One region of the Aliiglaciecola sp. SL4 genome, then DNA from elsewhere that is predicted to be linked to it. Evidence: predicted binding sites of a transcription regulator. Region 1 holds the regulator's gene; the other holds the start of a gene.
The links. Region 1 encodes ArgR, which controls arginine synthesis, uptake and breakdown. Its sites were predicted from a motif close to ANTGAATANNTATTCANT; they were not measured.

Region 1 (15,907 bases):
CACTACGCCTGAAAATCGTCAAGGTGATGCATCACTTTGGCAAATGCGTATAGGCTTTAACTACAACTTCTAATTTGTAGTTAAAATCGCTAAAGTAAAAGCCGGTCCTTGTGACCGGTTTTTTTGTTCTATTAGGTGCAAATCACCTTAGATGGCGTAATCGGGATTTAAATTTTAAGGTTAAGTTACATGAAATACGTTTGGATAACGTTAGGAATAGTATTGAGTATGCAATTAGTCGGCTGTGTTAGCGCGCAAACGTCAATTCGAGTGGCGACCTTTAATGTGAGTATGGAAGCGGATAATTATCGGGCTTCAGAAGCGCCCCAAAACCAGAATGATCCCACTTTGTTATTTAAGCATTTAGCCACAGGTGATAATCAACAGATAAAAAATATTGCGCAAATTATTCAGCGGGTGCGACCTGACATTATTCTTTTAAACGAATTTGATTACAGTAGTGACCCATCACTTGGCCCCGAAACCTTTATTAAGAATTATTTAAATGTCTCCCAGCAAGGGCAGGCGAGTATTGATTACCCTTACTTTTATTATGGGCCAGTGAATACCGGCGTGGCTAGTGGTGTGGATTTAAATAACGATGGTAAGCTAGAAAACTCTGGTGGCGATGCATTCGGTTACGGTCGTTATGCAGGCCAATATGGCATGTTATTACTCAGTCGTTACCCAATCCATATGCAAGATGTACGAACCTTTCAAACATTCTTATGGAAAGATATGCCTGACAATTCGTTGAGCAAAATTAAAAACACTGATGGCAGTGCTTGGTATTCAACCGAGGCCATGGAAGTTTTACGTTTATCTTCTAAGTCCCATTGGGATATTCCTGTTGATGTCGAGGGGAAGATAGTACATGTGTTGGCTAGTCATCCTACTCCTCCGGTCTTTGATGGGCCAGAAAACCGCAATGGGTTTCGTAATCATGATGAAATTCAATTTTGGAATGATTATCTTAGCAGTGGTGAGCAAGCTAATTACATTTACGATGATAAGGGGGATATCGGAGGGTTCAGTGGCGAACGTTTTGTTATTTTAGGCGATCTAAATGCATCTCCCGATGCCGGTGATGGCCAACGCACTATGATGGCTGATTTGCTTGCTCATCCATTGGTTTCTCAACTGTCTCTGCCCACCAGTTTGGGTGGGAAAGAGTCTAAACCTGATGATCCTAATGCCCAATATCACACCGCAGCATGGGGGTTGGGGGTTGATTATGTGATCACCTCAAAAGCCGGTTTTTCTTCCCGTGATGCTGGGGTATTTTGGCCAGGTGAAAATGAAAGCGGCAAGGAATTAGTGGCTGATCGCAAATCCTCCTCTGATCACCGAATGGTTTGGCGAGAACTTACCTTACGTTAGCTTCCGCTTATATCTTTGTGTTGGACAAATATGGGCAAACGTTCATCTTCACGGTGACTAACCATAAGAATGGTCGCCAATTGCTTTTTAGCAATGGTGGTGACCACGTCCAACACTAAGCGCCGATTAATTTCATCCAGCCCTTGGGTGGGCTCGTCTAATACCAACAGGGATGGAAATTTCACTAAGGCTCTGGCAATTAGCAATAAACGTTGCTCACCAAAACTCAATTGTTTAAAACTGGTGTTAGCCAGTGGCCTCAGACCAATTAAATCCAACCATGCTAAGGCTTGTTGTTTTTGCGCAGAGCTAATGTCTTTATAAAGCCCAATTGAGTCCATAAAACCTGAAAGAACCACGGTTAAGGCATTGCAGTTTACGCGGTAGGAACGATGGATATCAGGGGAGACTATGCCTAAATGCTTTTTGATATCCCAAATGGTTTCGCCGCTGCCTCGTTTATACCCCATCACAGTCACATCGTTGCTAAAACATTGAGGACAGTCACCGGTAACTAATTGCAATAGAGTTGATTTACCTGAACCATTGGGACCGGTAATAATAGTGTGCTCGAAGGTATCAATGGTTAAATTGGCCGATTTAAGAGCGTGATTTTCAGCGTAAATAACATTGGCGTTATTGATGCGCACTAAGGATTTTTTATTGTGACTGTGCTTGTCAGAGATCATCCGTTCAAGTAGGGATTTATCCAATGCATCAAAGGCGAATATGGTGTCGATGGTGGCTTGTGCATCCTCAACTGATAATCCCCTTAAATCGTGCAAACTATGGTTATCAACCAATGCAAAAGTGCTGATCCACTGGGGAATATCTTGCCGATTGCTCAATAATATTATTAAGGTGATGCCTTGAGGTTTGAGTTGGCTTAACACTTGGCTCAGTTGTGCCCTTGATGCGACATCTAAATCATCGAAGGGGTTGTCTAAGATAAGGTATTTAGCACCTGATAATATCGCCTTTAAGATTAATAACTTACGCGAATCACCTGTGCTGAGTTGGCGGAAGCCGGTTTCTAACCTATGTTCTAAATGAAATTGGGTGATCAGAGGGTGCTGGAGTTTGTCTTGTGGTAAAAAGTCTTTAGCGGGTGTGCCAAAATCAATTTCATCAGTGATATCAGTTTCATCTATTTTCAATTCATTTTCATACACCGCTTGCAGGGTTTCAAACGAAACTAAGCGAACCACATCTGGGTTGGGTAAGTTTAAGCGGCTATGTTCAAAGTCGTTCAGTTTTCCTAAAAGAAGCTGATCGACAAATTGTTTGCCAGCGCCATTTTTGCCTAATACTGCTACCGCACTATCTGCTTCAATCTGCCAACAATCAACGGTTAGTTTGGGGTGATGAAACTGCTCAATAAAAATCATTGCTTAACAACTTACAATTAAATGAAAGGACACTGAGTGTGCAACCCATTAATTTATTGTTGAACTGGACCGCTTATTTGTAGAAATAACCTTTATACGTTCTCAAATAGCGCTTCAACTTTTTTGCGGGTTTCTTCAATATTACTGATATCCGCGGGTGCAATGAAAATTGTATCATCACCGGCTATAGTGCCCAATACCCCATCTTTTTGGCTAAGGGAATCTAATAAGCGTGCGATGAGCTGTGCAGCTCCCGGGCTGGTGCGAATGATTACCATCACATTGTTGTGGACTATATCTAATACTAATTGACGTAAAGGGCTTTTCGCCGTGGGCATCCCCATCTCTGGCGGTAAACAGTAAACCATGTCTCCCCGTGCGTTACGGGTACGTACTGCGCCAAATTTACTGAGCATACGGGAAACCTTGGATTGACTGATACTGCCAAAACCTTGTTCCGTTAATGCATCAACAATCTCACCTTGAGAGCCAAAACTCTCTGTTTTTAAGATATCTTTAAACGCTTTGACCAATTCTTCTTGTTTTGTATTAGACATGCCATCCTCGCTATTCACCGCTATAGTTTGACACAATCTAAACGGGGTAGGTAGCCTTGTTTATAAGTCGCAGAATACTTTGAATAAATATCATATAGTTAAAGCATCTGTTTTGAGTTGCCTCAAGCTATTGAATTCATCGCTTGTAACCCATATATTCTGTTAAGCCTTAAAAACTAACTGAATGTTAGGCTAAAAGAGCTATATACAAAACACATAGTGAACATTCACCACAATAAATTGTTTTTTTATGCGGCTTACTCTATGGTTTGCCGTGAATTTAATAGTCCCACAGGAGACAACTATGAAAGTAGCGGTATTAGGTGCTGCAGGCGGTATTGGTCAGGCCCTTTCTCTTCTATTGAAAACCCAGTTACCAGCTGGTTCCGAGTTAGCTTTATATGATGTTGCACCTGTTGTGCCAGGGGTGGCGGTTGATTTGAGCCATATCCCTACAGACGTAAAAGTTGAAGGTTTTGGTAAAGATGATTTAGCAACTGCTTTGCAAGGTTGTGATATTGTTTTGATCCCAGCAGGCGTACCTCGTAAGCCTGGTATGGATCGTTCTGATTTGTTTAATATCAACGCAGGTATCGTTAAGAACCTAGTTGAAGGTATTGCGGACAACTGTCCAGATGCATGTACATGTATTATTACCAACCCAGTTAACACGACTGTTGCTATTGCAGCTGAAACCTTAAAAGCTAAGGGTGTTTACAATAAAAACAAATTGTTTGGTGTAACGACTCTTGACGTTATCCGTTCTGAAACTTTCGTAGCTGAATTGAAAGGTTTGAGCTCTACTAGCGTGCACGTACCAGTTATTGGCGGTCACTCTGGTACAACTATTTTGCCTCTACTTTCACAGGTTGAAGGTGTTTCATTTAGCGATGATGAAATTGCAAGTTTAACCACTCGTATTCAAAATGCAGGTACTGAAGTAGTTGAAGCTAAAGCCGGCGGCGGATCTGCTACTTTGTCAATGGGTCAAGCTGCTGCAAGATTCTGTTTGTCTCTAGTAGCTGCAATGAAAGGCGACAACGTTGTTGAGTATACTTACGTTGAAACTAATTCAGACGACGCAGTATTCTTCTCTCATCCTGTTAGATTAGGTCCAAACGGCGTAGAAGAAATTCTATCTTACGGTGAGTTGAGCGAGTTTGAACAAAATGCTAAAGAATCAATGCTTGACGGTTTGCGTGGAGATATTGAGTTAGGTGTTAAATTCGTAAACGGTTAATTCGTTAACCGTTACAATACGTATTAAAAAGCCCCTTGTAGTTACCTACAAGGGGCTTTTTTTATGCTTTTCTAAGGTTATTCTAAATTAACCCGTATTACGCATACCTACCGCAATACCAGCGATAGTCACCATCATGGCTCTTTCTAACAAAGCATCATGTTCACTATCATCTAATTTTCTGATCCTAGTTAACAGCTCAATTTGTAAGAAATGCAAAGGTTGTAGATAACCCGCTCGAATACTCATAGATTCTTTTCCTCGCGGATCTGTCTCCATGACACTCTCTTGACCGAGCAATTTAAGCAATGACTCAATACTTTCTTCCAGCTCCGTTCTCAACGCTTGGCCAAAGTATTGCAATTCTGCCGGTACTAGGCGGTCATCGTATTCTTTGCTGATTCTGGTATCAGCTTTGTTGAATACCATATCAAGCATTGATAAACGAGAATGGAAGAAAGGCCAGTTTTCTAACATGTCATCAATGATTTGTTGTTGCCCTGATTGGTAATAATCCGTTACGGCCTTCATTGAACCTAACCAAGAGGGAAGTACTAAGCGAGTTTGAGCCCATGCAAAGATCCATGGAATGGCTCTAAGACTCTCAATACCACCTGTCGGCTTACGTTTTGCTGGTCGGCTGCCAAGGGGCAACTTACCTAATTCTTGTTCAGGTGTAGCAACTCTGAAATAAGGCACGAAGTTTTCGTCATGACGCACTGTCTTACGGTAGTTGTCACGACCTTCATTGGCCATAGCTGTAATTGCTTCTCGCCACTCTTGTTTAGGTTTAGGTGGTGGGAACAAAATCGCTTCTAAAATCGCGCTGGCATATAAACCTAGGCTTCCTTTAGCAAGCTCAGGCATACCAAACTTATAACGTATTGTTTCGCCTTGCTCTGTTACCCTGAAACCGCCCGTAAGGGATCCTGGTGGTTGTGAGTGGATAGCCGCATGAGCAGGTAAACCACCTCGACCAATAGTTCCGCCGCGACCGTGGAACAAGGTTAATTTAGTTTCAAATTCTTCAGCGAGTTTAACTAACGCTTCTTGAGACTCGTATTGGGCCCAACCAGCAGCTAATGCGCCAGCATCTTTAGCTGAATCAGAATAACCGATCATGACATATTGAGTGCCTTGGATATAACCTCGGTACCAATCGATACTTAGTAATTGTTTCGTCACTGAAGCTGCGTTATTTAAGTCATCCAAGGTTTCAAACAGGGGAGCCACAGGCATGGGCCAATTTACCCCAGTATCTTTGAGTAGCAATTGTACTGCAAGTACGTCTGAGGGCAGGCTGGCCATGGAAATGATATAGATGCCAAAACCTTGTTGATTGTTTTTGGCGATAATACGACAAGTATCTAATACTTCTTGTACGTCTGCTGAAGGTTCCCAGTTTTCAGGGATGAGTGGACGTTTTGAGCTTAACTCTTTTAACAAGAATGCTTGTTTGTCCTCTTCACTCCAGTGCATGTAGTCGCCCATGCCAAAATAACGCGTTAATTCACCGAATACTTCGGCGTGGCGCTCTGAGTCTTGACGGATATCAAGTTTAAGCAGGTGAACACCAAAACAATGTACACGTCGAATGGTGTCGAGTAATTTGCCATCGGCGATCACCTGCATTCCACATGCGTGTAAGGATTCGTAACAAACTAACAAAGGTGAAAGTATGTCATCTTGGGAGGTAACCCAATTACTGTCATCTACTTGATGACCCGCTAAGAAGTCTTCGATACCTTCCTGAGTTTTAGCAAGCCTATGATAAAGAGGGCGCAGTAAGGCACGATAGGGCTCTAGCTTATCGTCACCGACAAGATCTTTTAGGGCTTGGTTACAATCACCCATGGATAGCTCTACCTGCAAGCCATCAATATCTTTAGCAAATAGTTTAGCCGCGCGTTTTCTGGCTAATAACAAAACTTCTTGGGTAATTTTAGAAGTGACATTGGGATTACCGTCACGGTCTCCGCCCATCCACGAACTAAATTGCACCGGCGATGCGTCGATTGGCAATGAAATACCAAATTTGTTGTTAACCTTTTTATCCAATGAGCGAATAAAGGCAGGAACAGCGTCCCATAACGAGTTTTCTATAACTGAAAATCCCCAGCGGGCTTCGTCCACTGGAGTAGGGCGCACTGAACGTATCTCTTCGGTGTGCCAGGCTTGGCTGATAAGGTCAGCTATGCGAGTTTCTATTTCACTACGCTCTTCTTCCGTTAGCATACTTTGATGCATTTCACGAAGACAGCGGGCAAGTTCACCGTGTTTATGAATAAGCGTACGACGAGTTACTTCGGTTGGGTGGGCAGTAAGCACCAAGTCGATTTTAAGCTGCTCAAAAGCATCAGCAAAATCTTTTTGTTCGACTTTAGCGTCATCTAAATGTTCGAATAACTTTTCCACAGGATCATCTGCTATGGAAATGCTATTGAATTCCTGTTCGGCTATATTGGCTAAATTAAGGAATTGTGAAAATGCTCTGCCAACGATCAGAAGATCTTCATTATTGAGTTCAGCAAATAAATCTTTTAACTGCTGAGTTGAATCAGTTTCGCCTAAGTGAGACTTGCGCCCGCCGATGCGAATCGACTCAATTCGTTCAAGCCACTCTTCGCCAAGCTGAGCACGAATTGTGTCGCCGAGAGTCGAACCTAGAAATCGAACAGATTCCTTTAATTGAACTGCTAGTTGCTCTTTCACATATCCTCCAAACTGAATATACAAATTAGAATTTATTATTTATAAAAATATGTTTTAGTTCGGGTACAAAGTTAAATCATTTTTTATTTTCAGGTCGTTTTAATAAACTTTTATTGTTATTTTGACGTTTATTTTACGACTTTTATTATTTTACTAATTTTGTATCTAACCAATTAGCTTTTGGGGTACAAGGCAACACCTGAACTATGTTACCATTGACGTTTTATCTTTTCCCAATCAAAACAGGATATAACGTGACAGAAAAATATAACAGTGTTGAGCTTCAAGCAAGCTATGGTATTGGTTACCAAATGGGCGAACAATTGGCTTCCAATCCATTTGAAGGTCTTGACATCGAAGCAGTAAAAGCTGGCTTAGAAGACGCTTTTGCTAAGCAAGCGCCACAAGTTGACAATCAGACCTTGGGTGCTGCATTCAACGAAATTCATCAACGCATGCAAGCGGCTAAAGCTGATCAGCATAAAGATGCTATCGAAGAAGGCGCTGCATATTTAGCAGAAAATGCTAAGCGTTCTGAAATTACGGTAACGCCTTCTGGCTTACAATACGAAGTGTTGACTGCTGGCGAAGGTGAAAAACCTGCTGCAACTTCTAAAGTACGTACACATTACCACGGTACTTTAATTAACGGTAATGTATTTGATAGTTCTTATGAGCGCGGTGAACCAGCAGAGTTCCCAGTTAATGGTGTTATCAAAGGATGGACTGAAGCATTACAAATGATGCCAGTTGGTTCTAAATGGCGTTTACACGTACCACACGACTTGGCTTACGGTGAGCAAGGTGCTGGTGGTGCAATTGGTCCTTTCAGTACATTAGTATTTGATGTGGAACTACTAGATATCGTTGCTTAATATTTGCAACTATCGATTGAAAAGGTCGGATTTATCCGGCCTTTTTTGTGTCTTTTAACAAACCGTTAAAAGACCTGACCTAGCTTAGCTGCTAAAATGACCGGCTAACAATTAAATTAACAAACTATAAATTTGGGGTAGTAAATGATTGACCTGATAACCAACCGTGACAGTAACGTCAAAAATGACGTGCTATCGGGAATAACCGTTGCCTTGGCATTGGTTCCTGAAGCGGTTGCATTTGCCTTTGTTGCTGGTGTTGAGCCTATGGTAGGGCTATATGCTGCTTTTATGATGGGCTTAATTACTTCCGCAATTGGCGGCAGACCTGGAATGATTTCAGGCGCAACGGGTGCTATGGCTGTGGTTATGGTTGCGTTGGTGGCTCAACATGGTATTCAATACCTTTTTGCTGCGGTGATTTTGGCGGGTATTTTGCAAATTCTGGCGGGGGTTTTTAGGTTAGGTAAATTCATCCGCTTGGTGCCTTACCCAGTAATGCTTGGTTTTGTTAATGGCTTGGCAATCGTTATATTCCTCGCTCAATTAGGTCAGTTTAAAGTTGTTAATGAGCTAGGTGTTCAAGAGTGGATGCAGGGCAGCATGCTTTATTGGATGTTAGGGTTAGTGGCCTTAACTATGGCCATTATTTACTTTTTACCTAAGTTAACCACAGCGGTTCCTGCTTCCCTTGTGGCCATTGTAACCGTGACTTTATTAGTTCATGGGTTGGATCTCGAAGCGCGCACAGTAATCGATTTTGTCAGAGGCATGTTACCTGAAGATCAAAGAGCAGCCGCTACTTTAGCGGGCGAATTACCCAGTTTCAATGTGCCTATGGTGCCGTTGAATATGGAAACCCTATATATAATTTTACCCACCGCAGTGATTTTATGTTTAGTGGGCTTGATTGAATCTTTATTAACCTTATCGCTTATTGATGAAATGACTGATACCCGTGGTCGTGGTAACAAGGAATGTGTAGGTCAAGGTGTTGCTAACACAGTCAACGGATTCTTTGGTGGTATGGGTGGTTGTGCGATGATTGGTCAAAGCATGATTAACATTAATTCAGGTGGTCGTGGACGTCTATCTGGGATTACCGCAGCGCTAGTTTTACTTGGTTTTATCCTCTTTGCAGCGCCATTAATTGAGATGATCCCCTTAGCCGCTTTGGTTGGCGTTATGTTTATTGTTGTCATTGGCACTTTTGAATGGGCTTCTTTCCGCATTGTGCGTGGTGTAAACAAAGAAGATGCATTTGTGTTGTTTTTGGTAACCGGTATTACCGTTGCAGCTGATTTGGCCATTGCTGTAGTCGTGGGGGTTATTGTTTCAGCGTTGGTATTTGCCTGGAAACACGCTACTCATATAAGTGCTAAAACCCATACCGATGAAGATGGTTGGAAAGTTTACGACCTTGAAGGACCGTTGTTTTTCGGTTCGGTATTACATTTTAGAGATTTATTCGACCCACAGAACGATCCACAAGATGTGGTAATCGATTTCCGTGAGTCACGAATTTGGGACTCCTCTGGTTTGGATGCCATCGACGGTTTGGCAGACAAGTACAAAGTTCAGGGTAAAAAGTTACATATTCGTCATATCAGCCCCGAGTGCAGTAATTTGTTGACCAAAGCACAAGATTACGTGGAAATGAATGTGAATGAAGATCCTCGTTATCGCATTGCCTCGGATAAATTAGGTTAAGCACAGCGAACCTTTTTACGGGGCTTTGGCCCCGTTAAAGGTGCCGGTGGTGTTTGGGCATATTCCATGGCCTCTAGGCCATGCTGCAGGTGGGTGTTTAACCTCGTGTGGTAATGGATGATTCCCTTGTAGGCGGGTGCTTTAGCCCCGCGAAAGGTATTGGTGACGTTTATGTATATTCCATGGCCTAAAGGCCATGCTACAGGTGGGTGTTTAACCTCGTGTGGTAATGGATGATTCCCTTGTAGGCGGGTGCTTTAGCCCCGCGAAAGGTATTGGTGACGTTTATGTATATTCCATGGCCTAAAGGCCATGCTACAGGTGGGTGTTTAACCTCGTGTGGTAATGGATGATTCCCTTGTAGGCGGGCGCTTTAGCCCCGCGAAAGGTATTGGTGGTGTTTAGGTATTTTCCATGGCCTAAAGGCCATGCTACAGGTGGGTGTTTAACCTCGTGTGGTAATGGATCATTCCCTTGTAGGCGGTTGCTTTAGCCCCGTGAAAGGTGCCAGTGGTGTTTAGGTATTTTCCATGGCCCCTAGGCCATGGAATAACAATCTATTATGATTGGTTGGTTAACCAAATAATCAATTCAACAAACTCATCTGGTGTCATTTTTGCGCCAAAAATTGCCTTGTATTTATCGTTCACAATAAACGTTGGCACGCTGTGAACCCCTTTGGTCAATTTATCATTCTTACGCACTGCGCCACGTATTCCATAGCTATTGGCTAGCTTTTTCAACTTTACACTATCACCGCCAGCTTCAGAATAAACTTGTAAAATATCATCCATGGAGGCAATACTTTTGCGTTCTTTATGAATGGCAGTAAAAAGCGCAGTGTTAAATTTGTCTGCTTCACCTAACTTCCGTGCGGCTAACATCGCTTTAGTTGCTGCGTTCTGGGTATCTTGTTCGGCACCCCCCATAAAGTTCACATGGGCTTTGGTAAAAGTGACATCACTGGGCAATTTAGCTTTAAGTTCTTTTGCGATGCTCTCGAAAGTAAAGCAGTGTGGGCACCAAAATGAGAACACTTCACGAACCTGTTTAGTTTGGCTCGGTATATCTTTTATTACAGTGTAGTGTTCACCTTCTTCCCACTTCGATTGCGCCATGGCTAAAGCTGGAACTGCGCATACAAATGCTATTAAAAAATTGCGCGTTAATTTAAAAATCATATAAATAAAATCCTATAAAAGTAATGTTATTAACTTTGTTTAGATAACCAAACAACTAAATCTGCGATATCGTCTCTAGTCATACCTTGTGCAACGGTAGCTTGATATTTTCCATTTACAATAAAGTTAGGAACCCCACTCAAGTGCTGACGATAGGTTTCGATGGTTTGGTTATTTTGTTTAAGCAGATTATTAATTTGGAAACTAGTCTCCAATTTGTCGAACTCGCCGTTATCAACGCCTTTGGCTAAGAAAATGTTTCGTAACTCTGGCGTACCGGTAATCAGTTGACGTTGTAAATGAATATAACTAAAGATGGCGCTATTTATTTCCTCTTCTCTGTCCATACTTCTGCCAATTAGTAGGGCTTTTGTTGCCGCATCTTGAATTTCTGGGCTAGTAAAGCGCATAAAGTTTACATGCACTTTTTTGAACGTGACATCTTTATCTAATTTAAGCTTTATCTGTTCTACAATAGGTTCAAAATTAAAACAATGTGGACACCAGAATGAAAAGAATTCAAGTACTTCGGGCTCTTCTGAAACCTCGTCACTAATGATTTGGTAGTGAGTGCCTTCCTTCCATTTAGCTGGCGGAGCAGTTGCTTCTGATGGGCTCTCTTTAGAGCAGGCTTGCAGTGATAAAAGTATAAATAACGCAAATACAGTTGATAGTTTTTTCATATCAATCAATTCCTTCAAAAATTTGCTAAAGGTTATCATAGCTAGTAAAAGATTAGGTATAGTTAATCAGTCAGATGAATATAATCTGCGGATGAAATGCATAAAAAAACCGCTTCAAGAAGCGGTTTTTTGTATATTTAAGTTTTTCTACAAGCTAATGGTGGTTGACACAAAAAAGTTTTGACCTGCCGTATTAAAGCCATTTACTTCCTGATAATTGTCATCAAACAGATTATTTACACCGGCTTTAACACTCACTGATTCAACTATTCGCCAGCGAGCCGTTAAGTTTGTTACTTGGTAATCATCTATTTTTACGCCAGCAATATCCACCGCATTTCTAACACTTCTAAATGTTAGCTCTGCAGCGAGTTTGTCGTCTAACCAAACGTGTCTAATTCCAACATTGAATTTGTTCCTGGGTCTTCTCAAACGAGCTTCACCCGCACTGTCTTCTGCGTCGTTGTAAGTGTAGTTGGCCCATACTTTTAATCCGTTAGCGAACACTTGTTCTACGCTAGTTTCAATACCTTTGGATTTACTTTCTCCGCTAGATTGTAAATACCCTTGATAAGATGCTAAATCGAAAACAATTTCGTTTTCTATGGACTGTTTGAAAAAGACCATTTCAGCACTCAATCCATTTTTGGTATCGATGACAAAACCTAGATCTAAGCCTTCGCTGTTTTCTTCAGCCAATTGCAAGCCTGCAGCGTCACCGTATGCATAAGGACCATCGTTATAGCTTTGTTCATAAATACTTGGCGCGCGGAACCCGGTGCCATAGGTGGTTTTAAATTTCACATCAGCAAAATCAAATGGTACGACTTTAACCGCACCTAAGCGCACACTATTATGTTTACCGAAGGTATCATTGTCGTCGTATCTGTAACCTAGGTTGAATGCCAGTTGATTGTCGAATTGACCTAGCCATTCTACAAATAGACTTTTCTGATCTCGGCTTAAATCATTGCCATCGATTTCCTGGGTTTCTTTTTCCAAGCCAAAGACGAAGTCGTGCTGCTTCCAGTTTAGGCTACCTAAGTATTCGAACTTATCGATGCTACCTGAATTGCTAAACCCGTATTCGCCATTATTGATATAATCTCGATCTACATCAGTTTTATTATAAGCAACTTGATGTTGACTATTGTTCCCTTGATAACTTACAGCGCCGCGAAACGTTTGCTGTTCAGCTTCAGTGCTACAGGCATTGATTAACGCGAAAGTGGCATTGTCGTAGCAACCATCGTATTGATTTTCGGCATCGACATTTCGAAACACTAAAGACGCCGCGATGTTTTCCGTTAAGGTCAATTGACCTTTAAAGTGCACGCTTTGGTTGTCATAACCATCTTTCTCGCCACTTTCATCGCTAGTTTTCGCGTTAAAACCGTCACTTTTGACTTTTGCAGCCGATAAAAAAAATGCACCGCTATTGTTGCCAGCAGCAATGTCAGCATTAAATATTTGTGTGTCAAATGTACCCGCAGCTAAGGTGCCACTGGCCTCAAACCCTTTTACTGGTTGCTTACTGTACATACTGATAATACCACCAGCGTCAGCCCCGTATGAAAGCCCTTGAGTACCACGTAAAATCTCTATTCGAGATAATTGGTTAATTAACACATCATCAAAAATTGGAGCAACTTGTGGAGAAGATGTATCACTTAGCTCTACGTCATCTATATATAGTTTGGTTCTGAATGCTTCTTCACCGCGAATTCTGACAGCTGTACTCTTACCTAAACCGCCTGAATTTGATACGCCAACACTTGGGGTTTGACGCAAAATTTCAGTTACATTGATTGCTGTCTGCATTTCAATATCGCTTTCGTCTAACACAGAAACACTGGTCGCTAGTCGGTTAGTGGGTAACTGAATTCGGCTAGATACAACGGTCATCTTTTCAATGTCTTGTTGTTCTGGTGAGTTTGATTGAGCATAGAGATTGGAAGATGCTAGAGCCAAGCTAACGCTTAACCCTATAAGAGTAGTTTTATTTTGCATTTTGTTTAGCCTTGTTAAGTACTCCGCCCGAGTACTAGATCATATGAGTGACAGTTTGTGGTTTTGTGCACAAACCTATGCGTCTCAGGCCGGTATCCGGGCTTACAAGTGTCGTAACAGACTCGATTAATACCTTCCCATTCTTTCAAACAGTGGTAACTTATTAATCATCAATACTTTTTGGTATCACTTGTTTACCGTTGCGGGGGCAGCGTCAGCATAAATCAGATATTACTCTAATTGCACTGTCTTCCCGTTTAACCACCCATGGTGGCACCTAAGAGGTGAGCATTATATCCATCTGTTCTTAAAAAAATAGGGGTTTATGCTTTCTGTTATTAAAATAAGGTCAGACTTGGTTCTTGGAGGGCGGAATATTGTTCTTTTAAGGCTAAAATCTGTTGTTCCCAATATTTAGCATCTGCAAACCAAGGGAACGCTTGAGGAAAGGCGGGATCCTGCCAGCGACGCGACAACCACGCCATATAATGGACCATGCGCATTGCGCGTAAAGGTTCAATTAAACTTAATTGCCCACTATCGAATTGAGCAAATTCTTCGTAGGCTTCAACTAGGGTATCCATTTGTATTCGTTGCTGGTATGTATCACCAGATAACATCATCCATAAATCTTGAATGGCGGGTCCCATTCTACAATCATCCAAATCCACGAAAGTCGGACCGTCTCGCCACAAAATATTGCCAGGATGGCAATCTCCGTGAAGACGTATGGAAGAATTGGGTTTATATAAGCTAGCAGCTAACGCTGTCACTTGCTCTAAAATAGTGAAAAATGCCGTGTGCAAGCTGCTCGGAATGAGTTCTGTTTTCTGCAGGGTTGCTGTTGCTTCAAGCAAGTGCTCCTGAATACTAAACGTTGGTCGGTAAGCAAACGACTGGCCTTTTGATACTTGGTGGATACGACCAATAAAGCGTCCCATCCATTCCAGTTGATCAAGGTTATCAACCTCAAATTGACGGCCACCCACGGAAGGAAAGATAGCAAAATAAAACCCCTGATAATTGTGTAATGATGCGTTCTCCGTCCGTAAGGGAGCAACTACAGGGATTTCACGGTCATGCAGTTCTTGAGCAAAATCATGCTCTTCTTGAATTTGTTCTCGAGTCCAGCGCTGAGGACGGTAAAACTTGGCCACATAGCGTCGTTTGTCATCACAAACAAACTGATAAACCCTATTTTCATAACTGTTTAATGCCAATAAGCCTGAGTCTACTAAGTATCCTTTAGACTCAATGGCATCTAAAATGGTATCAGGGCCGAGTTGTGCAAAATCAAAGGTGGTTGCATTTAAGTCATTCATCGATAAATGAACTTACTAGTTTCGCTCATCTCAACGGGATCGCTGTTGCCATCAATTGAAGTAACCTTAAATTGAAATTCTGTTACAGTTTCGTTTAACGCATAAGGGTCAATAGCAATACTTATGGGCAAGTTCAAGACTTCACCACCTGCAACAGTGACTTGGTCTGGACCTATGTATTTATTCCCCTCTAAGCCCACAATGTCAATTTTATACGTGTGTTCAGTTTGTGACTTATTCAGTACTTTTAAGGTATATACGTTCTCAATAAGACCGTCGTTGGTTTCTCTAAATAGTGAGTTGCGATCTCTGATAATGTCGACTTCTAATGGCACCCTAGCAATAATTTCATAGGTTAAGAGGGAGGTCATAATAAATAGTACAACCGCATACCCAATTAATTTAGGTCGAAATATTTTAGTCTTACCTCCGGCTAGTTCATGTTCAGAAGTAAAACTAATCAATCCTTTAGGGTAATTCATTTTTTCCATTACCCCATTACAAGCATCAACACAGGCACCGCAGTTAATGCACTCGTATTGCAAACCATTGCGGATATCGATACCTGTGGGACATACCTGAACGCACAAGTTACAATCTATACAGTCGCCAATGCCTTTTTGTTTGATTTCTTCGTGACTGGTTTTTCTTGAGCGTGGTCCACGCTTCTCGCCACGGGAAGGATCATAAGCCACAGTAAAAGTGTCTTTATCAAACATGGCTGATTGAAATCTAGCGTAGGGACATATGTGAGTACACATAATTTCCCGCATCCAGCCGGCATTTCCGTAGGTGCAAACAGTAAAAAAGATAACTGAGAAACCTGCCCAAAAACTGACATCGAAGGTG
Region 2 (15,907 bases), on a different contig from region 1:
AATCATAATGCAACGAAAAAATCGGTGAGTGTGTTAATCAGTAATCACGATACCCCTTTCACCCGTGATATTTATTCACAGGCAGATATTACCAGCTTGATGGTAAAACGGACCATCAGTCAAAAAGGTGATAAACGAGTAAAAGTGGGCGAACTTCTGGCCTTATATACCTAAGCTCAGACGGGGGAGAAGTGAGATAGTTTTGCTAGTTTAATGCAATATTGACCACAGCAACCAAGCCAAGTATTAACGCAATAACAAAGACAATACCAACGAGTAAAAAAGGCACAAATGATTTCTGCTGAAAGTCACTCTCATAATTTTGATGAGATTGCACACCAAACACACTAGCAGCAACGCTTTTAAAGACGCCCCACAAACTATTATTTTGCTTTGAATCTGACAATTACTGAGAGTCCGACTGAACGTTAGAGCGGTTATCGGCGGCTCTAGATAGTAATTCTAGCAAATCTAAATAATGAAATTTATAGCCAGAACGCCCAGAAAACCAATCAGTCCAGCTAACACTGTTCTGATGATTTGAAGCGCATCGATTAATTGGGTGTGTAATTGGTAAGTTTGAATTAAATTCAACAACATCAATGTTTTGACAGAAATCATCGACACCAGAAGATTGTGTTTGCAGCACAAAAACCATGCTGAACATAACTGCCCCAACTGACGAAAAGACTTTCAGCTTTCTGTTCATCTGACCACCTCAGTATTGAATCCAATTAGCCTATTATACGTGTGTTGATAAAATGAACAACTAACTTTTATCTTAATATTCTGTCATTTGTCGAATATTAAGCAGGTTTTAGCCACACAAGATTAGGTTTTAGCCCCCCTTTTATCTCCCCAAGAAAGCAAAAAAGCCAACTGAAAAGTTGGCTTTTTAGGCGTTTCAAATTATCGTATTATTAGAACGATGTACCCCAGCTAACAACGAATTTAGTATCGTCATCACCTGATTCATCATCCGCTTTAGATACGCTCAAGGTGAAATCACCTTTAGACAGATCAATTTGGAAGTGGCCGTAGTCAACGTCACCATAAACAGCATCATCACTATCAAAGTCATAATATCCGTAAGTTAGGCCAAGACCAAACTCATTAGGAAGGTCCACACCGTAACCTACGCTGTAGTAAAGATCGCCCGTACCAAAAGGTGCATCATCATCAGCTTGGCTGTTGATTGTGTAAGCGACACCAAAAGAAAAGGCTTTAAATGTACCGTTGAAATAGATTTCGCCGAAATCTGAGTCTTCATAACCTGTAGCTGGGTACATATAGTATATGTAACCAACATCATAACCAAAATCACCAGACTCGCCGCCGTAACCTAGGTAGAAATCGTTTTCTGTACCATCTACACCCCAGTCAATTGACCCTACCCAAGTACCTGCGTAAAAACCGCTATCGTTTGAGTAGTCAATACCACCAGAAACGGATACGTCATTAGCGCTTTGTGTTACACCACGCCATAAATAGTTACTGGTAGCGCCAAAATTAGCTGATATTTCAGCTTGGGCTATGGAACTAAAACTGCTTGCAGAAAGTACAGCGACAGCCAATGCGGTCAATTTCAACGTTTTCATATGTGTTCTCCGAAATTTATATTATTTTCAATGTTTTAATTTGTATTATTATTATTATTTTATTTTGTTGCTGGCATAGATAAGGCAATTCTAATGCCGCTTATTTACATTATCTCTACAAGAACGTAACTCTTTGTTTCTTATTAATAAAATTTAATAAGGGATAAATAAATCTTATGTAGAGCTCCTCTATTTAGGGATAATGAAGCACCAGATTGGTTCTCAAGCACCAATCTGGTGCTTGGTTTAAAAGTGGCTAGCGCTTTTTTCATTAACCGTTTTTCTTTACACTATCGGCAAATTATTTTGGAGAAGTTCATGAGCCCTTTTTTAATTGCTCCATCTATCCTTTCCGCTAATTTTGCTTGTTTAGGAAATGAAGTGGACAAAGTGATAGAAGCAGGTGCAGATTTAGTGCATTTCGACGTAATGGATAACCATTACGTTCCAAACCTAACGGTAGGCCCGTTAGTTTGCGAGTCATTGGTAAAGCACGGCGTAACCAAACCCATTGATGTGCATCTAATGGTAGAGCCGGTAGATCAAATGATTGAAGATTTTGCTAAAGCAGGGGCGCATCGCATCAGCTTCCATCCTGAGGCAACCAAACATTTAGATAGAAGTGTGCAGTTAGTCATAGAAAGTGGCTGTGAAGTTGGTTTAGTGCTCAACCCTGCCACACCACTTAATTGTCTCGACCACATTATCGATAAACTCGACTTTATCTTGATGATGTCTGTAAACCCTGGATTTGGAGGACAAAAATTTATCCCTCAAACCTTAGAAAAAATCAGAGCTGTTAAGCAGAGGGTACAGGCATCGGGTAAACAAATTAGAATTCAAATTGACGGTGGCGTAAAAGTCGATAATATTCGCAGCATTGCTGAAGCAGGGGCTGATACCTTTGTAGCTGGGTCAGCTATATTTAACCAGCCAGATTACAAACAGGTTATAGACCAAATGCGTGCAGAATTAAGTAAAGTAAACATGGCTTAAGCCTGTTTCTAATTTTTAAGAAGATTAATTTATACTATGAGTAAACCAATTGTATTAAGTGGCTGTCAGCCATCAGGGCAGCTGACTATAGGTAATTATATGGGCGCATTGCGCCAATGGGTGGGCATGCAACAGGACAATGATTGTCTTTACATGATCGTAGACATGCATGCTATTACCGTTCGTCAAGACCCTACCGCCCTCTACGACGCATGCTTAGATGGTTTATCCTTGTATTTAGCTTGTGGTATTGATCCTAGTCAAAGCACTATTTTCATGCAGTCTCATGTTCCCGAGCATGCTCAGTTAGCATGGGTGCTTAACTGTTATACACAAATGGGTGAATTGAACCGAATGACTCAATTCAAAGATAAATCAGCAAAAAATGTCGCTAACGTGAATGCTGGTCTATTAACGTACCCTGCCCTCATGGCTGCCGATATCTTGTTGTACCAACCCAATAAAGTGCCTGTAGGCGATGATCAAAAACAACACCTCGAATTAACTCGTGATGTTGCCACTCGCTTCAATAATTTATATGGCGACGTGTTTACTATTCCAGAACCCTTTATTCCGGAATTTGGTGCACGCATAATGAGCCTTCAGGATCCGACTAGCAAGATGTCAAAATCAGACTCGAATCCAAACAACTTCGTTGGTTTACTAGAAGACACTAAAAAGATTAGTAAGAAGATAAAGCGTGCTGTAACTGATTCAGATGAGCAGGCTCGTATTTACTTTGACAAACAGGAAAAGCCTGGGGTTTCGAATTTATTATCATTGTTATCTTGTGCTACTGGTAAAAGTGTCGATAGCTTAGTGCCTGAATACGAAGACAAAATGTATGGTCATTTGAAAGGTGACGTGGCTGATGCGGTTGTCGCTTTATTAGACCCAATTCAAGCTAGGTTTCACGAAATTCGTGCAGACCAAACTTATTTGAATAGCGTCATGAAAGAGGGAGCTGAAAAAGCCAGTTCTCGCGCCTCGGTAATGATTGAAAAAGTGTATAAGTCAGTTGGGTTTATTCCAAAACCATAAGCACAGAGCTTTTCAAAAAGTCATTTGTTGAAAGTAATGTAGTGGCGGATAACCGTTTTAGGAAAGTAAATTGTCATGCTATTGTTGATCGATAATTATGACTCATTTACTCACAATCTTGCACGTTACTTTCGAGAATTGAACGTAGAAGTACAGGTAGTGAGAAATGACCAAATAAACTGCGCGCAGATTGCACAGCTAGCGCCAAAATATTTGGTTTTTTCTCCTGGTCCTTGTACCCCTAATGAAGCGGGCGTGACCTTAACAGCAATCCAGAGGTTTGCGGGCAAGATCCCTATCTTCGGTGTGTGTTTAGGTCATCAAGCAATCGGGCAAGTATTTGGTGCAAAAGTGGAAGTGGCTGAACACATTATGCATGGTAAAACTTCAAGCATCCGCCATAATCAAAGTCCACTGTTTGAGAGTATCGAGGACCCATTTATTGCAACTCGTTATCATTCGCTGATACTTAACTCTGATTCTTTACCTAAAGAATTGCGCATAACAGCTTGGTGTGAAGAGTTTAGCAATTTTGAACCCATGGCGATTGAACATACTAGCTGGCCGTTGATGGGAGTGCAATTCCATCCAGAATCACTTTTAACTATTGTAGGGCATAAATTACTATGGAATTTTGTTAGTATTGCCGATAAGTGGTGGTTAAACAAAAACCAAGGTGCTTTTTAGCTCAATGAGAGCCACAAGCTAATAATACTCCCCATAAATAATATTCAAAGGCACTAAGAAAAATCAATGAGCGAACTTTTAGCACTGAAAAACGAAATCAATTTACGCTTTGATTACTTAACCATAAGTCTACAGTTAGCTCAACAGCACATGGGGTTAATTAGTGAATCAAATGCTGTTGAATTAGTCGCTAAAAAAGAGACTAAACGCACTTTGTTAGAAGTTGAAAAACAGGCTAGGTATGACAAAGAACTAAATAGACTCACTCATTCAAACTATGTACAACATATCCAAAACAAGATCCACAATGAGGTGATTAAGCGCATAGAGGCTCAACTTGAAGACACACAAAAGCTTTTTAACGAAGCTTTAGGCTTCGACCAAAACCTCCCGACTTTACTTGATGCTCTGGCCACTAGAGCGACCTCAATTAGTAAAATTGAACCTATAGCTGCAGGTATGCCATGGCTTTATGATGAACTGATAAGGCTCATCAACAGCCCCAAATATCGTAGAGTCGACTCAAATGGTAAAGTAGTAGTGGTTGAAAGTTTAAAAACGGCATTAAGTTATTTAGGTGTGGAAAACATCAAAATGCTGATTCCCTCTATTGCATATAGACGTTGTTTGCCGCAAATTACCGACCCATTCCCTAAAATCAAAGTACAACTCATGGATGCCTCCATAGGCACTGCGATGTCATGTAAAAAGTTAGCTCAAGTCAATAAATTAGATAGTTATAATGCTTTTTTATTAGGGCTATTTCATGATTTTGGAAAGATTGTAATAGTGCGTTTATTTTTCAAATTTTTTGATCAAGTGCACAGAGAAGCCCTAGTCGAAGCCCAGAATGAAGGTAAACCTGATGAACATTTTGCGTTAGGAGAAGTAGTACTTTCTGAAACGTTTCTGTTAGAGGCGATAAAGAAGTATGGGTACATTTTAAGTACTGAGCTGCTATCGCAAATGCCCTTCAAACGACTCGCTTTTGTGGAAGCAATGCAAGAATTTGCGAGTAACAAAGAAATAGCTGACATGTCACCTATGGGGAAAGTACTGGTTCAGGGTGAAGCTTACAATCGATACCGGACACTTAAAGCGAATAAATTGATTTCGTTAGAGGAAGCAAAAGTGTATTTACGCCAATTTTATCTTCCTAAAGGGGCATTGGCTGAATTGAAGCTGACCAACTTACGAGATTTTGACATCATTTTGGATGATAAATAAGCAACTTTGGGTTCCTAATTTAATTCTACCCGAAATTGTTAAATTTTTTTTTACATAATCATGCACACGATTTTATTTCTAGAATAAACGTCCTTGATAGTGTCACTCTGTAAAGATAAGCAAACCTAATTTCATTGTTAGCATAATTTAATTAAATTGCTAAGCCTCAAAAGCAGCCATCCATAGACTTTTTGCCACATTAACAGCCCTGCAAGGCGTAGCACACTTTCAACAAGCTAGAGAGGTTTCCTTAGCATAAATAGTTATTCACTATTCCTGCAAAATTAGCCGCACGCCTTTAAATTTAAGGGTTTTCGGCGTTTCACCTAGAGACAGATTGATTTAAATCTGACACAATGCGCAGTCCAAATTGGTCGTTAGGCAAGATTATTTGATTGCCAATACAGTATAAATCACGAGTGAAAATATACGTCCAGAATTTTAAGTGAGGTAAAGAATGCAAGTAACACGCGCAACGTTTGACGAAGTTATGGTTCCTAATTACAACCCAGCAGCAATAGTTCCTGTTAAAGGCCAGGGATCACGAGTATGGGATCAGGAAGGAAAAGAGTACATAGACTTTGCCGGTGGTATCGCTGTGAACGTATTAGGTCATTGCCATCCTGATTTGGTAGCAACCTTGAAAGAACAAGGTGAGAAGTTGTGGCACCTAAGCAACGTATTTACCAATGAGCCAGCTCTGCGTTTAGGTAAAAAGTTAACTCATGCGACCTTCGCAGATAAAGTTTACTTTGCAAACTCAGGCGCAGAAGCCAATGAAGCAGCACTTAAATTAGCTCGACGGTATGCACTAGAGCATTTCGGCGAAGAAAAAAATCAAATCATCGCATTTAACCAAGGTTTTCACGGACGGACATTTTTCACCGTAACTGTGGGTGGCCAATCAGCCTATTCCGATGGTTTTGGTCCGAAGCCTGGCGCCGTTCAGCACGTAGACTTCAATAATCTTGATGCCCTTAAAGACATTATTTCAGACAAAACTTGTGCAGTAATTATGGAACCTCTTCAAGGCGAAGGTGGCGTAATCAGCTCAAGCCAAGAGTTTGCAAAAGGTGTACGAGCATTATGTTCTGAACACAATGCATTACTTATTTTTGATGAAGTACAGTCAGGAGTAGGACGCACAGGCAATTTATACGCTTATATGGGTCTTAATGTCATTCCTGACATCCTTACCACAGCAAAAGCCCTAGGCGGTGGTTTCCCAATCGGAGCCATGTTAACAACCAGCGAAATAGCTGCGAGTTTAAAAGTAGGAACCCACGGTAGTACTTATGGTGGTAACCCATTGGCATGTGCCGTTGCCGAAAAAGTGTTGGATATTGTTAATACGCCAGCGGTTTTGCAGGACGTTAAGCGTAAAGAACAATTATTCCGTAATGGTCTAGAAAAAATTAATCAAAAATTCAACGTGTTTAGCGAAATACGTGGCGAGGGCTTATTGATAGGTTGCGCTTTGACTGAACAATATCAGGGCAAAGCAAGAGACTTCCTAGTTGCTTCTGCTGCAAACAATATGATGTGTTTAGTTGCCGGTGCTAATGTTGTGCGTTTTGCTCCTTCTTTGGTGATACCTGATGAAGATATTGCAGAGGGTCTAGCTCGGTTTGAGCGCGCCATTGAGCATGTTGTAAATAGCTAAGCTAAGACGCAAACAGTAAAGTGAGTACACCATTATGAAAGTGATCCGTCCTATTGCGTTAAGTGATTATGATGAGTTGTACAATATTGCAGTTGAATCAGGCATTGGTTTTACATCATTGCCTGTTAACGAAGCTTTATTACGACGTAAAATAGAACAATCTGAAATTGCTTTTAAGGAGCAGGTTGATAAGCCAGCCAATCAAAGCTATTTATTTGTTATGGAAGATACTGACAGTCATGAGGTTGTTGGTACTAGTGGTATTGCAGCAACAGTGGGGTTAGAAGACTCTTTCTATCACTACCATTGTGGCAAAGTGGTACATGCCTCTCGCGAGCTTAAAATTCATAATACTGTGGACATTTTGACCTTATGTAACGATTACACGGGCGTGTCTGAAATATGTACGTTGTTCCTTAAAGAAAATGCGCGACAAGGTAGCAATGGTCGTTTACTTTCTAAGTTTCGATTTTTGTTTATGTTGGAACATCAGACACGATTTTCGGAAACTGTGATTGCTGAAATGCGTGGCGTGAGTGACGAAAACGGGACCTCTCCCTTTTGGCAGTGGCTTGAAGAGCATTTCTTTTCAATGGACTTTCCTACAGCGGACTATTTAACCGGCATAGGCGATAAAGTGTTTATTGCAGAATTGATGCCTAAATACCCCATTTACGTCAGTTTACTAAGTAAAGCGGCCCAAGCTGTTATTGGTCAAGTACATGAAAAAACGCGACCAGCGCTACAGCTTTTACAACAAGAAGGGTTTATCAGTCGTGGATATGTAGATATTTTTGACGGTGGCCCAACTGTAGAAGCGAATCTTCAACACATACGAACAGCCCAAGCCAGTCGTAAGCTGCCAATTAAGATTGATCAGCAAAAAGGGGCCGAAGGTGTGTTGTGTTATGTGATTAATACCCAAGTAAAAAACTTCAGAGCCGTATCCACCGAAGTCTATGTGGATAAAGAGCAAAACGTTGCCTATATCTCTGCGCAAAGCGCGGCAGCACTTTTGGTCAGCGAGAACGATCCAATTCGCTTTGCACCAACCAAAATAATTTAATAACCCAGCCATAGGAATTAAGTATGACGACACAAGCCCACTATATTGCAGGTGAGTGGCACCTAGGTGAAGGTCACGATATTCAATCAATTGATCCCGCTAAAAACACCATTATTTGGCAAGCCAAATCGGCTTCATCCAAACAAATAGATACAGCTATAAAAGCTGCTAGAAAGGCGTTTTTAAGTTGGAGTGATTTACCACTTGAGAAGCGCTTAGACATAGTTAAACGCTATGCAGAACTTCTTACTGAAAACAAGCAAGACTTAGCGTTAACCATCGCCCAAGAAACCGGAAAACCCTTATGGGAAACGGCCACAGAAGTGGGCGCCATGGTAGGCAAAATAGCAATATCGGAGCGAGCCTATCATGACCGCACCGGTACAGTTGAAAACTCAATGCCGGTAGGTAAAGCCTTTATTCGCCATAAACCCCATGGTGTGGTAGCTGTTTTTGGCCCCTATAATTTCCCAGGTCACCTACCCAATGGTCATATTGTTCCTGCACTTATTGCCGGTAACACCATCGTATTCAAACCCAGTGACTTGACGCCATTAGTGGCTCAGAAAATGGTCAAACTTTGGCAGCAAGCAGGGTTACCGTCTGGGGTGTTGAATTTAGTCCAAGGTGAAGTGGAAACCGGTAAAGCCCTTGCCAGTCACGCTGAAATTGATGGACTGTTTTTCACCGGTAGTTCTCGAACTGGCAAAATTTTACATGAACAATTTGCAGGGCATCCAGGCAAAATATTAGCTTTGGAAATGGGTGGTAACAACCCTCTTATCGTAAAAGATGCCCAAGATATTGATGCGGTTGTCCACGATATTGTGCAATCGGCATTTGTTACCTCTGGGCAACGTTGCACCTGTGCTCGTCGTTTGTTTATTCAAACAGGTGAACAAGGTGATGCTATTTTAGCAAAACTCATAGCCGTTACGAAAAACATCAAAGTCGACCATTACGATGCTGAAGTACAACCTTTCATGGGCGCGATGATCTCTGCTAATGCAGCAGCGGCTATGGTGAATGCACAGCAACAACTGCTTGATTTAGGTGCCTCTGAGTTGGTTAGGCTAACTCACACGGATACTGCCACAGGTTTCGTCACACCGGGTATTCTCGATGTAACCACAATTCACAACGACATGCCCGATGAAGAGCATTTTGGACCGCTGTTGAAGGTCATTCGATATGACGATTTCGACAACGCAATTAAAGCTGCGAATAACACTAAGTTTGGTTTAAGTGCCGGGTTTATTGGTGATAGTGAAGAAGATTACCAACACTTTTTCAAGCGCATTCGTGCTGGAATAGTCAATTGGAATCGACCTATAACCGGAGCAAGCAGTGCCGCTCCCTTCGGCGGTATTGGTGAAAGTGGTAACCATCGAGCCAGTGCTTATTACGCTGCCGATTATTGTGCATTCCCAGTTGCATCTGTGGAATTAGAGCAAGTTACCTTGCCAGCAACCTTAAGCCCCGGCTTAACCCTTTAATATTATTCATCGCCTGTAAACGTTAATTTTGCAGGCTCTTTTACTTAATTGAGGTAAGCGGCAACTATGCATACTGACATTGACACTTTGTTTGCAAATCTGTGGCAAGACTATTTAAACATTACACCTTCTGCGCAAAAAGTGCATGAATTGCTCGGCCAATACAATGGACAATCAGAGTTAGTAAATGACCATGTGGCATTTCGTACTTTCGACATAGACAGGGTCAATTTAGACAAGCTGGCAGCGCATTTTTTAGCCCTAGGTTATGTGGAAAAAGGCCAATATGACTTTGTGCAAAAAAAGCTCAAAGCAAAACATTTTGAACACCCAGAAAGTACTCAACCCAAAGTATTCATCAGTGAACTACTGGTCAACGAATTCGACAAACCGGTACAAACCATCATTCGTAACATGGTGAATCAGGTTGCAGAAGATGCTGTAACACAAGACAACTTTTTGTATTCAGGTCCCCATTGGCAAGTTTCCAGCGCAGACTATGAAACACTGTTAGAAGTTTCAGAATATGCTGCTTGGATGGCAGCATGGGGCTATCGAGCTAACCATTTCACTGTCTCTGTGAATCACCTACAAGACTTAGCTACATTAAGTGAAGTGAACGAGTTATTAAAACAAACTGGTTTTACACTTAACACCTCTGGTGGCGAAATTAAAGGTGGTCCCGAGGTTTACCTCGCGCAATCCTCGACAATGGCGGATCATATTGCAGTGAAGTTTGCAGATACCAGTAAGGTCATTCCTAGCTGTTTCTATGAATTCGCGCAAAGATACGAATTGCCCAATGGTGAGCTATATCAAGGTTTTGTGGCCGCATCAGCGGATAAGATCTTCGAGAGTACTAACGCCAAAAAATCCTAACAAGGTATTTAAAATCGATATATCTTAAGTCATTATAAAGATAGTAAGCGCTAACAAATAGCATCGACTAATGACAATAACTGTTGATAGCGAATTGACTGACAAAGGCCAAAACCATTGAGGTTTCTGGCCTTTATTTTTGTCAAATAAGGATTCGTCAGGCCCGCCAAAAAACGTGTAAACAATACGTTAGATACAGGTTCATTGAACTTGGCTGTATAGACATAAGACAGCTCAGCATATAGGTTTCGAAGTTGCTGCTCATCAGGTAGCGCAGCATCCACCACCTCAGGCAGATCAATACCACCAGCAAGACAAACACTACAATGTCCACAAGCATGGCTTAAGCTGGTATCATCAAAATAGCTAGCTAATGTTTGGCTAAGGCACTGTTTGTTTTGAAAGAAGTCCACCAGTTCAGCAATGCGTTTAATTTCAGCGACTTCCCGCTGTTTAAAATAAGCATATAATGACTCAATTAAATCACTAGCCGCTAACCTTTCCTCATCCACACTAAACACATCGGTATGACGTTGGCTTTGTAACTCAATGAGTTCTTGACCATGCAAATAGTCCAACGCGCTTACCAAACGGTTACGGGGATGCGGGTAAGCTCTTTGTAGCCCTTCTTGATCCAGCGTTGCCCACACTTTTTTCAAGGGGCTAGCAGCAAATACGGCCTCTAAGAATTGTCGTCTTTCACCATTAAAGCGCGCTAATATTGCCGAAGTATCTTGATTAAAACGAAAGCGAATTTCTGAAAAATACCCAAACAATGGGGTAATGACTTGTCGCAATTCCAATTGTACCAACAAGGTTTTGAGGGGTAATTGACGAACATTAGTTTCGTTAGATAAGGGGATTAACTGAGTTTCCCACCGAGTTTCTGGGTTGGAAGAAACACTGGAAAGATCTTTAATATTTTGGATAACTTTGGCAATACTCGCTAGCTCTGGTGTATCGGCATACACAAAGTTCTCCAGACGAGTCAAGTTATTCAAATTGGCTAAAGTAATGCATTCTGAGGCTAGACCATCTCTCCCTGCCCGGCCAATCTCTTGGCTATAGGCTTCTATTGATTTGGGTAATTCATAATGAATAACAAAGCGTATATTGGACTTGTCTACGCCCATGCCAAAGGCAATAGTGGCCACCACTATATCAACCTCATCAGCCATAAATTGTAGCTGGGTGGATAGCCGTTGTTGGTCTTTTAAACCAGCATGATAAGGTACGGCATTGTGACCTTGCTGTCGTAATAATGATGCCAATTCTTCAGCTTCTTTTTGCAAAGTAACATACACAATTCCGGCACCATCAAGATGGCTAAGTTGCTCCACTAATATTTCAGCTTTTTGCTCTTCTGGCGCATGTAAAACATTTAAGTTTAAGTTTTCTCGGTAAAATCCGGTTTGCACAATATGCTGGGGTTGAATTGCGAACTTCTTCGCCATGTCTTCCTTAACCTTTGCCGTGGCGGTGGCGGTGAGCAAAAGCACCTGTGGTATATTCAATGCTTTTTGGTAAGCGGGTAACTTTAAATAGTCGGGTCGAAAGTTATGCCCCCACTCTGAGATACAATGGGCTTCGTCTATCACCAATAAAGACACATCTACTGATTCAATAAACTGCCGAAACCGTTCATTTTTAAAGCGCTCCACAGACACCATTAATATCTTTAACACGCCACTACGGGCATCTTCCATCACCTGCTGGTTTTGTGCATAACTTAAGGTTGAATCGACTTTTGCAGCTGGAATATTGCGCGCCAGTAAAAAATCCAATTGATCTTGCATCAAAGCCAGTAATGGTGACACTACCAAGGTTAAGTGTGGTAAATGCAATGCACTAAATTGATAACACAAAGACTTTCCTGAGCCAGTTGGGAATATGGCCAAGCAAGAGTGTTGTTGCAATATAGTCTCAATCACAGGAAGTTGACCATGCCTAAAATCATCAAAACCAAAGTGTTGCTTGAGCGACGAGGCTAAGTGCTGTTTCAATTGAGACATCCTAGTAGTTTATAAGTTGTTTTGTCGTTTTTGATGGCGTTACATCTCATAGGCGAATGAGAGCTTAATTTGATATTAGGAGTGGCGACAAAGAAATGCAATTTGCGGTCAAAAATCTGTACTTGTGACAGAAAATCAACCGCACCAATGAAAGGGTTATACAATCCAACCTTTGACAATCGCTTTACTGGATAACCAAATTAAGAAGGCAGAAACCAGCAGTATCATAATGGGCATAACTGCAGCGCCAGGCCCATAAACGTCTAAGGCGTTTGATATAAAAAAGGAGTGGGCCATTTGCACCAATACGCCAATAAACGATAACCAAAAAATGATTCTTGCGAAGGACTTCTTAACCAACAAAGCAAGGCACCCCAAGGTTCCACCAAACACAGCAAAGGCAAATGCCAAAAGCACCCAGAAAGGTTGCTCTAAATACAAACGCTGCTCTTCAGGTGGCATCAAGTTTATATGCTCGGGGCTCATTGTTACTTGCTGAATAAAAGCCATTACACCTAACAAATTCCAAAGTAACAATATGCTAGCAACAATCCAAAACCATTTCGGGGCGGGATTCATTTGCGGTTCTTGCATGTCTGTCTCCTTTTCACCTTAACTGTTATCTTCAGCTCCGAGATTTTCTGACTCGGATTCAGCGGCTGAAGCGTCAAATTCAACTTCAACATTATCTACCCTTTGTAATCCACGAGGAAGTTTATTTCCTCTCCTACCTCTTTCACCTTGATAGTGAACTAGGTCAGCGGAAGTTAGCGTCATACTGCGTTTACCGGCAATAATTTTTACGCTCGCACCATCTGGTACTACGGTCAGAACAGTGACATATTCTTCTCTGGTTTTTGCTTTAGCAGAAGGAATATTAATAATTTTGTTGCCTTTACCTTTGCCTAAGCTAGGTAGATCACGCAACGGAAACATTAACATTCGACCTTCATTGGATATGGCCATACACCAATCAGTTTCTATATTAGACACTGTTTGCGGCTTAATTACTTTTGCACCTACAGGTAACGAAATATAGGCCTTACCCGCTTTATTTTTGCTAACCATATCAGCAAATTTACCGACAAAACCATATCCGGCGTCGGATGAAATTAAGTATCTCTGGTCATCAGAAGCCATTATTACATGCTGGAAGGTTTCTCCGCCGACAACACTGAAGCGTCCGGTGAGGGGCTCTCCTTGGCTTCGTGCTGAAGGTAAGGTGTGAGCATCACAGGCAAAGGTACGCCCTGAACTATCTAAGAACACAGCTTGCTGATTGCTGCGCCCTTTGGCGCTGGCAAGGTAAACATCTCCAGCTTTATAACTTAAGCCTTCGACATCCACATCATGACCTTTTGCACAGCGTGCCCATCCCTTGTCAGATAACACAACGGTTACTGCTTCAGATGGAACTAGCTCTTTATCAGACAGCGCTTTTGCTTCTTCTCGCTGCACTAATGGTGAGCGTCTATCATCGCCGTACTTTTCAGCATCAGCGAGGATTTCTTTCTTAATTAGTGTTTTAAGACGACGATCTGAGCCTAATAATAATTGTAGTTCATCACGCTCTTTAGCCAGCTCTTCTTGTTCAGATTTAATTTTGAATTCTTCAAGTTTCGCCAAATGACGTAACTTAAGCTCTAAAATGGCTTCGGCTTGTTTATCAGATAAGTTAAAGGTTTTAATTAGCTGTTGTTTAGGCTCATCTTCATAACGAATAATACGAATGACTTCATCAATATTTAAAAAGGCAATCAATAAACCTTCTAAAATATGTAATCTAGCCAGAACCTTATCGAGACGATATTGCAAACGTCTAACCACAGTATCTTTGCGGAAAACTAACCATTCACTTAAAATAGTGCGTAAATCTTTGACCTGTGGACGTCCATCCAAGCCAATCATATTGATGTTAACGCGGTAATTTTTTTCGAGATCTGTAGTGGCAAATAAGTGTTGCATTAACTGCTCAACATCCACACGATTTGAGCGCGGTGTGATAACTAAGCGTGTAGGGTTTTCGTGATCAGACTCGTCCCGTAAATCACTCACCATAGGCAGCTTTTTCGCCTGCATTTGATTCGCAATTTGTTCGAGAATTTTTCCACCTGAGGCTTGATGAGGCAATGCGGTAATAACGATATCACCACTTTCATCATGGTAAACTGCACGCATTTTTATGGAGCCACGCCCAGTTTCGTAAAGCTTAGCGATATCTTCTCTAGGCGTGATAATTTCAGCTTCTGTAGGATAATCAGGTGCTTGAATATGGGCCAAAACATCCTGCAATTCAGCTTTACTATTATCTAGCAAGAGCGCACAAGCATTTGCCACCTCTCGTACATTATGAGGAGGAATATCAGTGGCCATACCCACGGCAATGCCGGTAACACCATTGAGTAAAATATGCGGAAGACGAGCAGGCAATACCTTAGGTTCATCCATAGTGCCATCAAAGTTAGGTTGCCAATCAACCGTCCCTTGACCGAGTTCACTAAGTAATACTTCACTGAATTTGGATAAGCGTGATTCCGTATAACGCATAGCAGCAAAGGATTTTGGATCATCGGGAGCCCCCCAATTTCCTTGTCCATCGACTAGCGGATAACGATAGGAAAAAGGCTGCGCCATTAATACCATAGCTTCATAACATGCAGAGTCACCATGAGGGTGAAATTTACCTAACACATCCCCTACGGTTCTTGCTGACTTTTTATACTTAGCAGAAGCACTCAAGCCTAATTCAGACATGGCATAGACAATTCGTCGTTGCACCGGCTTTAGGCCATCACCAATGTGAGGCAAAGCGCGATCCATGATGACGTACATTGAATAATTTAAATATGCATCTTCGGTAAAACGACTCAGTGCGAGTTGCTCTGAGCCATCTTTATTGATAATTGTATCTTCACTCATAGTATATTTGTGCGGGCCATTTTCAATGCGACCAGAATAAACACACTATTCATGGTCGGTATTTTTTATTATTTTTCACTGCCCTTTCGGGCAACTTTATCACTGAATAACAGAGTAGCTTATGTGATGTTCAAAAGCTCATTTAAACTGTCTACTTTTGATAGGTTACCTTATAAATCACATTAGCGAAATCATCGGATATCAACATACTACCATCAGGTAAAGTTAAAAAAGCAACGGGACGTCCCCAAACTGTATCATCCGAATTTAGAAATCCTTCAATAAAAGTCTCATAAGAACCAATTTCAGCGCCATCAAAATTT

Region 2: a site for ArgR is predicted at 5,804-5,821, ahead of AB6T38_RS11815 (aspartate aminotransferase family protein). Genes of this name have one in related genera too.

Annotation. Positions count from the first base shown of each region.
Region 1 covers NZ_JBGOSE010000019.1:26,816-42,722, forward strand. Annotated here, with positions in the region: gene AB6T38_RS18305 (TonB-dependent receptor domain-containing protein) at 1-73, shown strand, start outside; gene AB6T38_RS18310 (endonuclease/exonuclease/phosphatase family protein) at 190-1,380, shown strand; gene AB6T38_RS18315 (ATP-binding cassette domain-containing protein) at 1,377-2,768, opposite strand; gene argR (transcriptional regulator ArgR) at 2,861-3,325, opposite strand; gene mdh (malate dehydrogenase) at 3,630-4,565, shown strand; gene ppc (phosphoenolpyruvate carboxylase) at 4,653-7,277, opposite strand; gene AB6T38_RS18335 (FKBP-type peptidyl-prolyl cis-trans isomerase) at 7,484-8,152, shown strand; gene AB6T38_RS18340 (SulP family inorganic anion transporter) at 8,297-9,862, shown strand; gene AB6T38_RS18345 (thiol:disulfide interchange protein DsbA/DsbL) at 10,423-11,043, opposite strand; gene AB6T38_RS18350 (DsbA family protein) at 11,073-11,726, opposite strand; gene AB6T38_RS18355 (TonB-dependent receptor plug domain-containing protein) at 11,874-13,736, opposite strand; cobalamin riboswitch at 13,806-14,032, opposite strand; gene AB6T38_RS18360 (serine/threonine protein kinase) at 14,075-15,058, opposite strand; gene ccoG (cytochrome c oxidase accessory protein CcoG) at 15,055-15,907, opposite strand, start outside.
Region 2 covers NZ_JBGOSE010000007.1:52,395-68,301, reverse strand. Annotated here, with positions in the region: gene AB6T38_RS11855 (Dam family site-specific DNA-(adenine-N6)-methyltransferase) at 1-174, shown strand, start outside; gene AB6T38_RS11850 (DUF2970 domain-containing protein) at 206-406, opposite strand; gene AB6T38_RS11845 (hypothetical protein) at 407-709, opposite strand; gene AB6T38_RS11840 (TorF family putative porin) at 921-1,598, opposite strand; gene rpe (ribulose-phosphate 3-epimerase) at 1,917-2,594, shown strand; gene trpS (tryptophan--tRNA ligase) at 2,631-3,635, shown strand; gene AB6T38_RS11825 (aminodeoxychorismate/anthranilate synthase component II) at 3,711-4,322, shown strand; gene AB6T38_RS11820 (HDOD domain-containing protein) at 4,389-5,549, shown strand; gene AB6T38_RS11815 (aspartate aminotransferase family protein) at 6,007-7,212, shown strand; gene astA (arginine N-succinyltransferase) at 7,247-8,278, shown strand; gene astD (succinylglutamate-semialdehyde dehydrogenase) at 8,302-9,774, shown strand; gene AB6T38_RS11800 (DUF1338 domain-containing protein) at 9,841-10,653, shown strand; gene AB6T38_RS11795 (ATP-dependent DNA helicase RecQ) at 10,704-12,665, opposite strand; gene AB6T38_RS11790 (hypothetical protein) at 12,822-13,259, opposite strand; gene parC (DNA topoisomerase IV subunit A) at 13,278-15,584, opposite strand; gene AB6T38_RS11780 (sorbosone dehydrogenase family protein) at 15,736-15,907, opposite strand, start outside.